3 regions of the Allobosea sp. FG18 genome follow, and region 1 is predicted to be linked to each of the others. Evidence: riboswitches for the same ligand, from Rfam matches in the RefSeq annotation. Region 1 holds a riboswitch; each other region holds the start of a gene.

The links. A riboswitch is a leader RNA that binds a small molecule or an ion and turns the genes downstream of it on or off. The one in region 1 is predicted to bind cobalamin.
Region 2: linked by a shared signal. The riboswitch ahead of ACODTJ_RS25825 (TonB-dependent receptor plug domain-containing protein) and the one ahead of ACODTJ_RS14070 (ABC transporter substrate-binding protein) in region 1 are both predicted to bind cobalamin.
Region 3: linked by a shared signal. The riboswitch ahead of ACODTJ_RS11310 (CbtB domain-containing protein) and the one ahead of ACODTJ_RS14070 (ABC transporter substrate-binding protein) in region 1 are both predicted to bind cobalamin.

Annotation. Positions count from the first base shown of each region.
Region 1 is NZ_JBMDKB010000011.1:97,571-101,775, reverse strand. It holds gene ACODTJ_RS14080 (M81 family metallopeptidase) at 1-33, shown strand, start outside; gene ACODTJ_RS14075 (mandelate racemase/muconate lactonizing enzyme family protein) at 45-1,223, shown strand; cobalamin riboswitch at 1,259-1,470, shown strand; gene ACODTJ_RS14070 (ABC transporter substrate-binding protein) at 1,686-2,723, shown strand; gene ACODTJ_RS14065 (FecCD family ABC transporter permease) at 2,720-3,763, shown strand; gene ACODTJ_RS14060 (ABC transporter ATP-binding protein) at 3,760-4,205, shown strand, end outside.
Region 2 is NZ_JBMDKB010000031.1:29,197-33,401, reverse strand. It holds gene ACODTJ_RS25825 (TonB-dependent receptor plug domain-containing protein) at 1-1,909, opposite strand, end outside; cobalamin riboswitch at 2,032-2,230, opposite strand; gene ACODTJ_RS25820 (GntR family transcriptional regulator) at 2,297-3,064, shown strand; gene ACODTJ_RS25815 (tripartite tricarboxylate transporter permease) at 3,071-4,205, opposite strand, start outside.
Region 3 is NZ_JBMDKB010000008.1:133,262-137,466, reverse strand. It holds gene cobN (cobaltochelatase subunit CobN) at 1-83, opposite strand, end outside; gene cobW (cobalamin biosynthesis protein CobW) at 93-1,163, opposite strand; gene ACODTJ_RS11320 (DUF1636 family protein) at 1,168-1,557, opposite strand; gene ACODTJ_RS11315 (CbtA family protein) at 1,567-2,307, opposite strand; gene ACODTJ_RS11310 (CbtB domain-containing protein) at 2,320-2,496, opposite strand; cobalamin riboswitch at 2,534-2,719, opposite strand; gene cobU (bifunctional adenosylcobinamide kinase/adenosylcobinamide-phosphate guanylyltransferase) at 2,870-3,418, shown strand; gene cobO (cob(I)yrinic acid a,c-diamide adenosyltransferase) at 3,432-4,040, shown strand.

The sequences.
Region 1 (4,205 bases):
TTCACGCCCCGCGCCACGATCTACGAACTGTGAGGAGAAGGCCTGTGCCCAGAATCGAGGCCGTCGATTTCTTCTATCTCGCCATGCCCGTCGTCACCGACGAAGCCGACGGCAGCCAGGATGCGCTGCTGGTCAGGGTCGCCGCCGGCGGCCATGTCGGCTGGGGCGAATGCGAGGCGGCGCCACTGCCCTCCATCGCCGCCTTCATCTGTCCGATGTCGCATGGCGTCTGCCGGCCGGTCGCCGATTCCGTGCTCGGCCAGACGCTGGAAGGCCCGGAGGATATCGCCCGCATCGCTGCTGCCGTCGCCTATAACTCGATGGACCTGCTGCAGGCGCCGCATACCTTCTCCGGCGTCGAGATGGCCTTATGGGACATCCTCGGCAAGATGCGCTCCGAGCCGGTCTGGCGCCTGCTTGGCTACGCGAAGAGCCACCCCAAGACGCCCTATGCCTCGGTCCTTTTCGGGGACACGGCGCAGGAGACTCTCGAACGCGCCCGCGATGCCCGCAAGCGCAGCTTCCGCGCCGCCAAGTTCGGCTGGGGGCCGATCGGCCGCGGCAGCGTCGAGGCCGATGCCGAGCATTTCGTTGCCGCTCGCGAGGGTTTGGGGCAGGACGGCATCCTGCTCGTCGATACCGGCCAGATCTTCATCGAGGATGTCGAGCGCGCCGCCGCCCGTCTGCCCGCGATGGAGAAGGCGAACGTGCTCTGGTTCGAGGAGCCCTTCCACGCCAGCGCGCTCGAAGCCTATGGCGCGCTCGCCAAGCGCAGCCCCAAGGTCCGGCTGGCCGGCGGGGAGGGCGCCCATAACGAGTCGATGGCCCGGCAGCTCATCGATTATGGCGGCATCGGCTATGTACAGATCGATTGCGGGCGGATCGGCGGCATCGGTCCGTCCAAGGCGGTGGCGGATTATGCGGTCGCCAAGGGCGTGACCTTCGTCAACCACACCTTCACCTCGCATCTCGCTCTCTCGGCCTCGCTCCAGCCCTATGCCGGCCTCGCTGCGCACGAGATTTGCGAATACCCGGCCATGCCGAAGCCGCTCGCCACCACGATCTCTGCCAATCATGTGGAGCGCGATGCGAACGGGCAGGTCTCCGCGCCCGATGCACCGGGTCTCGGCATCGAGGTCGCGACGACGGCACTGCGCAGCTATCTGCAGGAGGTCGAGATCTCCGTCGGCGGCAAGCGGCTCTACAGCACGCCGAGCCTCTGACGCGATGTCCGCTTGACGCAGCGCCGCGCCCTTATAGGGTGGGCGCCGATCGAGGTTCTCCGGGTTGCTCCCGGAGCTAAGAGGGAATTCGGTGAGGCACTTCCAGTGCCAAAGCCGAGGCTGCCCCCGCAACTGTAAGCGGCGAGCTCTCCGTCCATCGTCCACTGGCGCCTGACGCGCCGGGAAGGCCGGGCGGAACAGGCATCGACCCGCGAGCCAGGAGACCTGCCCCGGTCGTCGAAGACGTCTTTCGGACGGGGTGTTCCGAAGCCTGTGTGTCGATGGCGACCCTCGCGGCCGGCCTCCCGCCCCACATGCCCAAAGCTGCCCCGGCCGTCATCTCGGGGAGCGATGAAACCCATGTTCACGAAGACCACTGCACAGGCCGCCCAAGGTGGCTTGACGGCTGCCTGCCGCGCACTCTATCAGAAATGCAACATTGTTACATTTCGGATGGCCTCGATGCCGGCAGCGCGCCCGTTCAATTCTCTGCTCCGCCTCTCGGCCGCTGCCCTGTTCGGCGCTCTCGCCACTGGCACGGCCATCGCGGCGCCGACCAAATATCCGCTGACGCTGGAGAATTGCCGCGAGACGATCACCTTCAACGCCGCGCCCAAGCGCGTCGTCGCGATCGGCCAGACGCAGACGGAAATCCTCTATGCGCTCGGCCTTGGCGACCGCGTCGTCGGCACGGCGGTCTGGTTCTCGCCGGTGGCCAAGCCCTATGAGGCGGTCAACGCCAAGGTGAAGCGCCTCGCCGACAATGATCCGAGCTTCGAGGCCGTGCTGGCGCAGGAGCCCGATCTCGTCACCGCGATGTTCGAATGGCATGTCGGCCCGAACGGCATCGTCGGCAAGCGCGACCAGTTCGCCAAGGTGAAGGTGCCTAGTTATGTCTCGCCGACCGATTGCGTCGGCAAGGACAATTCCGGCGCCGGTGACGGCGTGCGTACCCAGATGTTCACGATGGAGCTGGTCTATCGCAACATCCGCGAGTTCGGCGCGATCTTCGATGTCGCCGACCGGGCCGAGACGCTCGTCGCCGAGCTCAAGGCGCGCGAGGACAAGGCGGTCGAGCAGGTCGCGAAGCTGAAGGCGCAGGACGTTCCGGTCGTCGTCTGGTTCTCCAGCAAGGACATCAAGGGCGACGGCTTCATGGCCGGCAAGAACGGCGTGCCCGCCTATATCCTCTCCAAGCTCGGCGCCCGCAACGTCATCACGACCAATGAGGAATGGCCGCTGGTCGGCTGGGAGAGCATCGCCGCTGCCAACCCCGCCGTGATCGTCACCGTGAAGATGGATCGCCGCCGCTTCCCGGCCGACGATATCGAGAAGAAGCTGGAGTTCCTGAAGACCGATCCGGTCGCCAGCAAGCTGGACGCCGTGAAGAACAACCGCGTCGTCATCATGGATGTCGGTGCGACCCGCGCCGGGCTCGACACGGTCGACGGTATCGAGACACTGGCCAAAGCGATCGCCGGCTTCGGGCTCTCGCGTTGAGCCACGCCGCCCATGGGCCGAACTGGCCGGCGCGTGTCGCGATCGCGCTGGCCTCGCTGCTGGCGCTGATCCTCTCGGTCGCGCTGGCCGTGACCATCGGCGAGATGCGCATCCCGCTGGACACCGCCCTGAAGGCGCTCGGCAACGGGCTGTTCGACCTCGACTTTCCGGTCAGCGCGATCCAGCAGGGCGTGATCTTTGATTATCGGCTCAGCCGTGCGCTGATGGCGGGGCTCTGCGGCGGCGCGCTCGCCCTCTCGGGCGCGATCCTGCAGGCCCTGCTGCGCAACCCGCTGGCAGAACCCTATATCCTCGGCATCTCGGCCGGCGCCTCGACCGGCGCCGTCGCGGTGCTGATCCTCGGCATCAGCATCGGCGGCGCGGTGCTCTCCGTTTCGGCCGGCGCCTTCATCGGTTCCTGCGCTGCGCTCGTCGTCGTGGCGCTGCTGGCGGCAGGGGCGGGCGGGGCGAGCGATCGCGTCATCCTCGCCGGTGTCGCGACCTCGCAACTCTTCAATGCCGCGACCGCCACGATCGTCACGACGCTCGCCAGCGCCGAGCAGGCGCGCGGTGTGATGTTCTGGCTGCTCGGCAATTTCGGCGGCGTGCGCTGGCCCGACATCTGGATGGCGGCGCCGGTCGCCTTCATCGGCTTCGGCATCTGCATGCTGCACGCCAAGGCGCTCGACGCCTTCGCCTTCGGCGTCGACGCCGCAGCTTCGCTGGGCGTCGCCGTCACGCGGGTGAAGGTCGTGCTCTTCGCCACGACGGCGGTGATGACGGCGGTGATGGTCTCGATCGTCGGCACGGTCGGCTTCGTCGGGCTGATCATTCCCCATGCCGCGCGCTTCCTCGTCGGCTCCGGCCATGCCCGCTTGCTGCCAGCCTGTCTCGTCATCGGCGCGATCTTCATGATCCTCGCGGACATCCTCTCCCGCATCCTGATACCTCAGCAGATCCTGCCGATCGGCGTGGTGACAGCGCTGTTCGGCGCACCCGTCTTCGCGCTCATCCTCTACCGCGCCCGGAGGCCGGCATGACGCTCGCGACCCGCGAGGCCCGCTGGGGTGCCGGCGGCCGGATGATCGTCGACGGGGTGACGCTGGAAGCCGCGCCCGGCCGGGTGCTCGGCCTGATCGGCCCGAACGGCTCCGGCAAGTCGAGCCTGCTCCGGTTGCTCTGCCGCCTGCGCAACGTCGCGAGCGGCGTCGTCACCCTCGACGGAAACGACATCGCCAGCGTGCCCCGCCGCGAGCTGGCCCGCCGCCTCGCCTTCGTCGAGCAGCAGGCGACCACCGAGATCCAGTTGTCCGTCTGCGATGTCGTCCGCCTCGGCCGCACGCCGCATCGTGCGGCGCTGGCCTCGTGGAGCGAAGCCGACGAGGGCGCCGTGAACGAAGCGCTGGCGCGGGTCGGGCTCACCGAGCGCCACGATCAGTTCTGGCACACGCTTTCGGGAGGGGAACGCCAGCGCGTCCATAT
Region 2 (4,205 bases), on a different contig from region 1:
CACCGAGGCCCGGCACGAGGAAGCCGACCGGATTCTCCCAGCGCTTGTCGAAGAGGTTATCGACCCGCCCGAACACCGTCACCTTGTCGGTCGCATTGTACTCGGCGGCGAGGTTGACCAGCGTCGCACCCTTCGCCCGCATGCGGGGCACCGAGAAGTCGCGATTGCCGTCGACCCAGGAGCCGATATGGATCAGCGTCGCCGAGAGGCTGAGCTTGTTCGTCGGCGTCCAGGTCGCGGTCGCGCTCGCCTTGTGGCGCGGCCGGCGCAGCAGTTCCTGCCGCGCGATCTCGTCCTTGGCGAGGGTGAAGGTGTAGTCGGCGCGGATGCGGAACTGCGGCGAGATTTCCAGCGTGGCGAAGGCCTCGACGCCCTTCGTCTTCGCCTTGCCGATATTGGCGTAGGAATCGCGCCTGGTGTTGGTGACGATCAGGTTCTCGATATCGTTCTGGAACCAGGTCGCGCCGAGTTGCAGGCGCTTGTCGAAGAGCGGCTGCTCGAAGCCGACATCCCAGCCTCGGCTTTCCTCCGGCTTCAGGTTCGGGTTGCCGAAGAAATTGTAGCCGGGACGATAGTCGATGAAGAGCTCGCTTAGCGTCGGCGCCTTGAAGCCGGTGCCGTAGCTCGCCTTCAGCTTGGTCTCCGTACCTGGGATGAGGACGGCCGGCGTGATGCGGTAGGTCGTGTGCCCGCCATAGCTGTCGTCATGGTCGTGGCGGATGTTGGCCGCCATGAAATAGCGATCCTCGATATTGCCCTGGTATTCGAGATAGGCCGCCTTGTTGCCGTTCGAGGCGATCAGGCTCGCCGTATCCAGCCGCTCGCGCTCATATTGCAGGCCCGTGATCAGGTTGTGGCCCTTGGTGATCTCGAGATTGCCGCGCCAGTCGAGCTTGGTGCGCTCGCCAAGGCTCTGATTGGGCAGGCCGAGCAGGCCGGTCGTCGCGGAAGCCGTCCGCGTTCCCCTGTCCTGCCGCGAGTAGGAGACGCCGAAGGTGTTGACGAAGCGCCCACTGAGCGGGTCCCAGACCACTTCGCCGCGGGTGAAGGCCTGCGCATAGTTCTGCTGGGAGCGATAGGGCGAGGGCTTGCTCGGGAAGCCGGTGTCGCCGGTATTGCGCAGCTGGCCGTCTTGGTAGCGGCCGACCCAGTTCAGCGTCAGCGTGTCGGTGAGCGCGAAGCCGAGGCGGCCGGAATAGCTGTAATTATCGAAGATGTTCGGGTTGATCCGGCGGCCGGGCGGCACGAGGTTCGGCGGCGTCACCTCGGTCCCGTCGGCGCGGAAATGCGCGGCGTTGAAGGCGTAGTTGAAGCGATCGTCGCCGCCGCTGAAGCCGAGGGACTGGTTGAACGTGCCGTGCGATCCGCCTTCGACGCGCGCGGTCATCTTCGGCGGCCCCTCGCCGCGCTTCGTGGTCACCGAAATGACGCCGCCCAGCGCGTTGGCGCCGTAGAGGCCGCTCTGCGGGCCGCGCAGCACCTCGATGCGCTCGATATCCTCGATCAGCATTGAGCCGAAATCGAAGGAGCGGTTCGGTGCCGAGGGATCGTTGGCCTCGATGCCGTCGATCAGCACCTTGACGTGGTTGGAATTGGTGCCGCGCATGAAGACCGAGGTCAGGCCGCCCGGCCCGCCGGTCTGCACGATGTTGAGGCCGGGCACGGCGGCGAGCGCCTGTGGCAACGTCCGGCGCTGCTGCTGTTCGATATCCCGGGCGGTGATGACGGTGACCGAGCTCGCAATCTCGCGGGCGGGGGTCGGCGTTCCCGTGGCGCTGACGACGATCTCGTCGAGCGCGATCGTCGCGGGAGCCGGTTGGGCGAAGGCCGGAGCGGTTGCGCCGGCGATCGCGAGGCAGGAGGAGAGCAGCAAGCGGCCGCGTCCGGCGGCCGGGAGGAAGACGTTCACGATGGAGACCTCGGGCGTTGACGTCAGTGGCACGTCACCGCGAACGCGATCTCCCATCAGCCGTACGAAAGACGGCGAACGGTCGAATCAGCGATCGGCGCACCCCGGCCGAACGTGTCCGCGTGTGACCACGGCTGACGGCAGGTCTCCTGGCTCGCGGGTCGCTGCCCTTCACCGCCTTCCCAGGTCCGAGGCCCCAGTGGCGTATGGCGAAAGGCTCGCCGCTTACAGTTGCGGGGGCAGCCACGGCATGGGGTGGTTGGCCACCCGCACCGCGTTCCCTTTTGATCCCGTGAGGGAACCGTCGGATCGACGAGTAGGGCGAAAAAGTGGCGACGTCAAACAGCTGCCGCACCGAAATCGAAGCCATGAACAGGCTCGGCAATCGTGGCGACTGCGCTATACTCGCAGCAACAGAAGCAGATAGGCACCCGCTCGATGCTGGCCGAGACTTTGCCCCCCGCGAGCGTGGGCGTTACCGTCAAACTCTACGACGACCTCTCCTCGGCCATCGTCTCCGGGGAGATCGCGCCCGGCGCCAAGCTGAGCGAGCCGGCGATCGCGCGCCGCTTCGGCGTCAGCCGCGCGCCGGTTCGCGAGGCGATCCGGCGCCTGCAGGAGCGCGGGCTCGTCACCTATGTCGCCAATCAGGGCGCGCGCGTCGCCGAGCCGAGCGCGGCCGAGTTCCTCGCCCTGCTCGACGTGCGCGAGGCGACCGAGGGCATGGCTGCCCGTCTCGCCGCCGAGAGCATGAGCGAGGCCGAGATCGCGGCGCTCGATGCACTGGTCCGGGGCCATCGTGGCGAGATCGAGCGCAACCCGATGGGCGCCTATCTCCAGGACGAGCCCGAGGCCGATTTCCACCGCCGGATCGCCAAGGGCAGCGGCAATCCGATTCTGGCCGAATTGCTCTGCGAGCAGTTCTACCCGCGCCTGCGCCTGTGCCGGCGCCTGCATTCGACCGTTCCCGGGCGCGGCCGCGAGGCCTGGGGCGAGCATATGCGGATCACCGAGGCGATCAGCCATCGCGACGGAGAACTCGCGGAGATCCTGATGCGCCGCCATATCCGCGCCGCCCGCATGGCGCTTCAGGCGGCGCTAGCCGTGAGCGAAAGCGCCAAGCCGGGCAAGCGCCGGAACGGTGGGAAGCGCTGATCCGGTTCAGCCGGTAGCAGCGACCGACTGCCCTTCCGCCTCGGCGCGGCGGCGGCGATGGGCGAGCAGCGGCGGTACGATCAGGACCAATGCCGCGATCCCGAGCAGCGTCGCCGCGATCGGCGTGCCGACCAGCACGCTCCAGTCGCCCTGGCTGACGGCGAGCGCGCGCCGGAGCTGGATTTCCGCTTGCGGGCCGAGGATCAGCCCGATCAGGGCCGGCGCGATCGGGAAATCATGGACGCGCGCGACATAGCCAACGAGGCCGAGGCCGCACATCAGGGCGAGGTCCATCCAGGAGGTCGAGAGCCCCCAGACGCCGACCATCGCGAAGACGACGATGCCGCCATAGATGTAGTGGCGCGGGATCAGCAGCAGTCGGACCCAGATGCCGACCAGCGGCAGGTTGAGGATCAGCAGGATGACGTTGCCGATATAGAGCGAGGCGATCAGGCCCCAGAGCAGATCGGGATTGGTCGCGAAGAGCAGCGGGCCGGGCTGGAGCCCGTAATTCTGGAAGGCGGCGAGCAGGACGGCGGCCGTCGCGGTCGATGGCAGGCCGAGCGTCAGCAACGGCACGAGGATGCCGGCGGCGGCCGCGTTGTTGGCCGCCTCGGGGCCGGCGACGCCCTCGATCGCGCCCTGCCCGAACTCCTCCGGATGCTTGGTCAGGCGGCGCTCCAGCGCATAGGAGAGGAAGGTCGGGATTTCCGTTCCGCCGGCCGGCAGCGCCCCGATCGGGAAGCCGATGACGCTGCCGCGCAGCCAGGGCTTCCAGGAGCGCTTCCAATCCTGTTTCGTCATCCAGCTTCCACCGGAGAGCGGATTGACGGCGGCCGGAGCCGCGCTGTGCCGGCTTGCGACATAGAGCGTCTCGCCGATCGCGAAGAGCGAGACCAGCACGACCGTGAACGAGATGCCGTCGAGCAGTTCGAGCGTGCCGAAGACCATGCGGGTCTGGCCGGTCTGGGTATCGATGCCGATCGTGCCGAGCGCCAGCCCGAAGAACAGAGCGGCGAAGCCGCGCACCATCGAGCGCCCCATCACCACGGCGACCGCGGTGAAGGAGAGCATCATCAGCGCGAAATAGTCCTCCGGGCCGAAGACGAAGGCGAGCTCGGCGATGGCGGGCGCGAGGAAG
Region 3 (4,205 bases), on a different contig from region 1:
AGCACGTCTCCCGGCGGCAGGGCGAGATCGACGGCGTCCTCGCCGTCGTCGAGCCTGATCTCGCTGGTCGGGAGAAGATGCATCGGTCGATGCTACGCCCCCGCGAGAGCCGCTTCCACGGCCTTGAGATCGAAGCCCTTGAGGCCGATCACGGTGAGGCGCCCGTCGCGCGGTTCGCTCGCGCTCCAGGCCCGGTCGAAATGATGACTGAGGCGCCGGCCGACGCCCTGTACGACCAGACGCATCGGCTTGCCCGGAACGGCGGTGAAGCCCTTGAGGCGCAGCACGCCCTCGGCCTCGGCCGCCTTGGCGACGCGCGCCGTGAGCTCCTCCGGCGAGAGGCCGGCCGGCAGCGGCACGGCGACCGAGTCGAAATCGTCATGGTCGTGATCGTGCTCGCCTTCGCCATGATGCGAGGGGCGGGCGGCGAGGTCGCTTTCGGCGGCAGCGCCGAGGCCGACGATCAGCGCCGGCTCGACCTTGCCATGGGCGGTCTCGACGATCTTGATCGCTTTCGGCAGATGCTCGGCGATCTCGGCTTTCACCCGCGCGCGGCCGGCCTCGTCGACGAGGTCGCTCTTGTTGAGCAGGATCAGGTCGGCGCAGAGGATCTGGTCCTCGAACACCTCCTCCAGCGGGTTGTCGTGATCGACGGAGGCGTCCGCTGCCGTCTGCGCCGCGAGCGCCTCCGGATCATCGGCGAACTGACCCTCGGCCACGGCCGGCCCGTCGACCACGGCGATGACGCCGTCGACGGTCACGCGCGAGCGGATCGCCGGCCAGTTGAACGCCTGCACCAGCGGCTTCGGCAAAGCGAGGCCGGAGGTCTCGATCAGGATGTGCTCCGGCGGGTTCGGCCGGTTCAAAAGCTTTTCCAGTGCGGGCACGAAATCATCGGCGACGGTGCAGCAGATGCAGCCGTTCGGCAGCTCGACCACGTCCTCGTCGCTGCAGCCGGCAATGCCGCAGCCCTTCAGGAATTCGCCGTCGAAGCCGAGATCGCCGAACTCGTTGACGAGTACTGCGAGCTTCTTGCCTTGCGCATTCTCGAGGAGATGGCGCACCAGCGTCGTTTTCCCGGCGCCGAGGAAGCCGGTGATGATCGTGCAGGGGGTCTTGCTGAGTGACGTCTTGCCCAGGTTGGTGGTCTGCGGAGCGTTCATGATGTCATCCTTGCTGGCGCGCCGGCAAAGGCGGCACGCGCGCGACCACGCCCTTGCGGAAGGACTGCGGCCGCTCTTTCCAGGGAACGATGCCGTTGGCGCTGGCGGCATAGGCCTCCGCGGCGCCGACGATCTCGTCGAGATGGGTGTCGGTGTCGAGATCGCCGATCAGATAGGTCCATTTCCCGTCGGCGCTGAGCGCGATGGTGCAGGGCCGCTTGCAGACGGCGAGGCATTCGACGGGCAGCACGGGGATCGTGCTGCCCTTGGCTTTAAGCTGTGCGGTGAGCCGCTCGGCCAGCGCCAGTCCCGGCTGGTCGTAACCTTCCGGGAGATCGGCGCGGGCGCGGCGGCAGGCCGTGCAGACATGGATGGTGAGGTCACCCTCGGACATGGCTTGTCCTCAGGCTTCCGCGGCCCGGCGGCTCGCCCGGGGCCAAAGCACGCCGACCATGAAGGCGGTGGCGAGCCAGAGCGCGGCCTGGATGCCGAGCGAGAGCGACGCGAAATGCGCGGCGACCTCGGCCGGCACCTTGCTCTCCGGCGCGGCCGGATGCGGGGCGCCGACGACATGCGGCAGCAGGATCAGGACGATCGCCACAAGCTTGAGCCAGGGCTGCTCGAAGCGCAGGAACACAAAGAGCCCGGCCGCGGTGGCGATGGCGGTCCACAGCCACCAGACCTGGCGCTGCTCCAGCGCGGCCGAGGCTGCACCCGGCAGCTCGGGAGCCAGCCCCATCGCCGGGGCGAGCCCGAGCGCGAGGAAGCCGCAGGCGCCCCAGACGAGCGCGCTGCGCTGGTCGATCGTATCGCCGGCCGCGATCATGCCGGCGAGGAGCAAGCCCGCGAAGCCGATCGCGGTCGCGATCGTCACGGCGCTGGTGAAAAGCGTGCGCTGGAAGCCGTCCTGCGGCTTCCATTCGGCATGGTCGTGGCCGGGCGCGTCGCCGGCCGGTCCATGCGCGTGGATGATCTTCGCCTCGCCGTCGAAGGTTGCCAGCGTCGGCGCTTTCAGGGCGAGTGCCGCCTCATAGGTCTCGGCCTTGAGGATCAGCGGGGTGGTGGTGACATGCTGCAGGGCGGCGACGATCAAGCCAGCCAGAAGCCCGGCCAGGATGCTGACCGTGAGAACACGCGTGACCATGGATGCTTTCCCTCAGTGGCAGGGAAAGGCGAGGCCGTGACGGCTGTCATGCGCGGCGTTGTGGACATTGGTCGAGGCCGCGAAGCCGGTCGTGTAGATCAGCGCGACGCCGATCACGAGCGCGGCGGCAACCGCCTTGACGCGTTCCGAAACGCTGAGTGTAGGGGTGGAAACCGAAGCGGTGTTCATAAGCGTTCTCCGTGGCCGCCCCGCCGGCAGCCGGTTGGATCTCTGCGGGTTGACGGCAGGTCTCCTGGCTCGCGGACTTCGCGCCCCTTGCCGCCTTCCCGGAGCGAGCGCTCCAGTGGCCGATGGCGAAGGACATCCGCTTACAGTTGCGGGGGCAGCCGCGGTCTCGCACCGCGTTCCCTTTTCACCTCCTCGCGGAGGCACCGTCACGGATCATCATTAGCCATCGCCGTGTTGCTGTGCAATGCAAGAACGGTCCGACACATACATGCGGTCATCCCGGCCGGAGCGCAGCGAAGAGCCGGGATCCATGCCTGAACCTCTACCGGAAGCGTTCCGGCATGGATCCCGGGTCTCCCTATGGTCGCCCGGGATGACGGCCAGCGAAACCAAGCCGCCGATGCAGTCTCTTCCGATCCCCCATCTCACGCTCGTCCTCGGCGGCGCCCGCTCCGGCAAGAGCCGCCATGCCGAGGCGCTGGTCGAGGCGCTGCCGACGCCCTGGACCTATATCGCCACCGCGCAGGCCTATGACGACGAGATGCGCGAGCGCATCGCCGAGCATCGCGCCCGCCGGCCCGACGGATGGCAGACGGTCGATGCGCCGCTCGATCTGGCCGGCGCGATCGCCGCCCAGCCGACGGGCCGTCCGATCCTGGTCGATTGCCTGACGCTGTGGCTGACCAACCTGATCCTCGCCGAGCGCGACACCGCCGCCGCACGCGAGGCCCTGATCGCCGCCTGCGAACGCGTTTCCGCCCCGCTCGTGCTGGTCGGCAACGAGGTCGGTCTCGGCATCGTCCCGGAGAATGCGCTGGCCCGCCGCTTCCGCGACGAAGCCGGACGCCTCCATCAGGCGCTTGCGGCGCGTGCGGCCAGCGTGGTCTTCATGGTCGCCGGATTGCCGATGCGAGTGAAATGATGCGGGTTAAACTATGACGGAGACCGAGGACGCCGCCCGCCACAAGGCCAAGATGGAGAAGCGCAAGGCGGTGCAGGACGCCGAAGTTGCCTCCAAGACGCTCGAGAAGGGCTTGCTGATCGTCAACACCGGCCCCGGCAAGGGCAAGTCGACGGCAGCTTTCGGGCTGATCCTGCGCGCGCTCGGCCATGGTTGGCGCATCGGCGTGGTGCAGTTCATCAAGGGCGCCTGGTCGACCGGCGAGCGTCGGGCGTTGGAGGCCTTCGGCGATCAGGTGAGCTGGCACAGCATGGGCGAGGGCTTCACCTGGGAGACGCAGGACAAGGCTCGTGACATCGCGGCGGCCGAACGCGCCTTCGCAAAGGCCAGGGAATTGATGGCCGATCCGGAGATCAGGCTTCTGGTGCTCGACGAGCTCAACATCGCCCTGCGCTACGATTATCTGCCGCTCGCCGAGGTTGTCGCGACGCTGTCTGCCCGCAGGCCTGACCTGCACATCGTCGTCACCGGCCGCAACGCCAAGCCGGAGCTGATCGAGGCGGCCGATCTCGTCACTGAGATGACGCTGGTGAAGCATCATTTCGCTGCGGGTGTGAAGGCGCAGCAAGGCATCGAGTTCTGAGAGCCCGCTCTGTGCCTCGGCAGCATTGAGTCAGCCCGGACGCAGCGAAGCGGAGATCCGGGATCCATTCCGGAACCTGCCCGAAAGAGGTTCCGGCATGGATCCCGGGTCAAGCCCGGGATGACCAAGTATCTCCGGCGCGGGCCAACACCCCTCCCGTTGCGA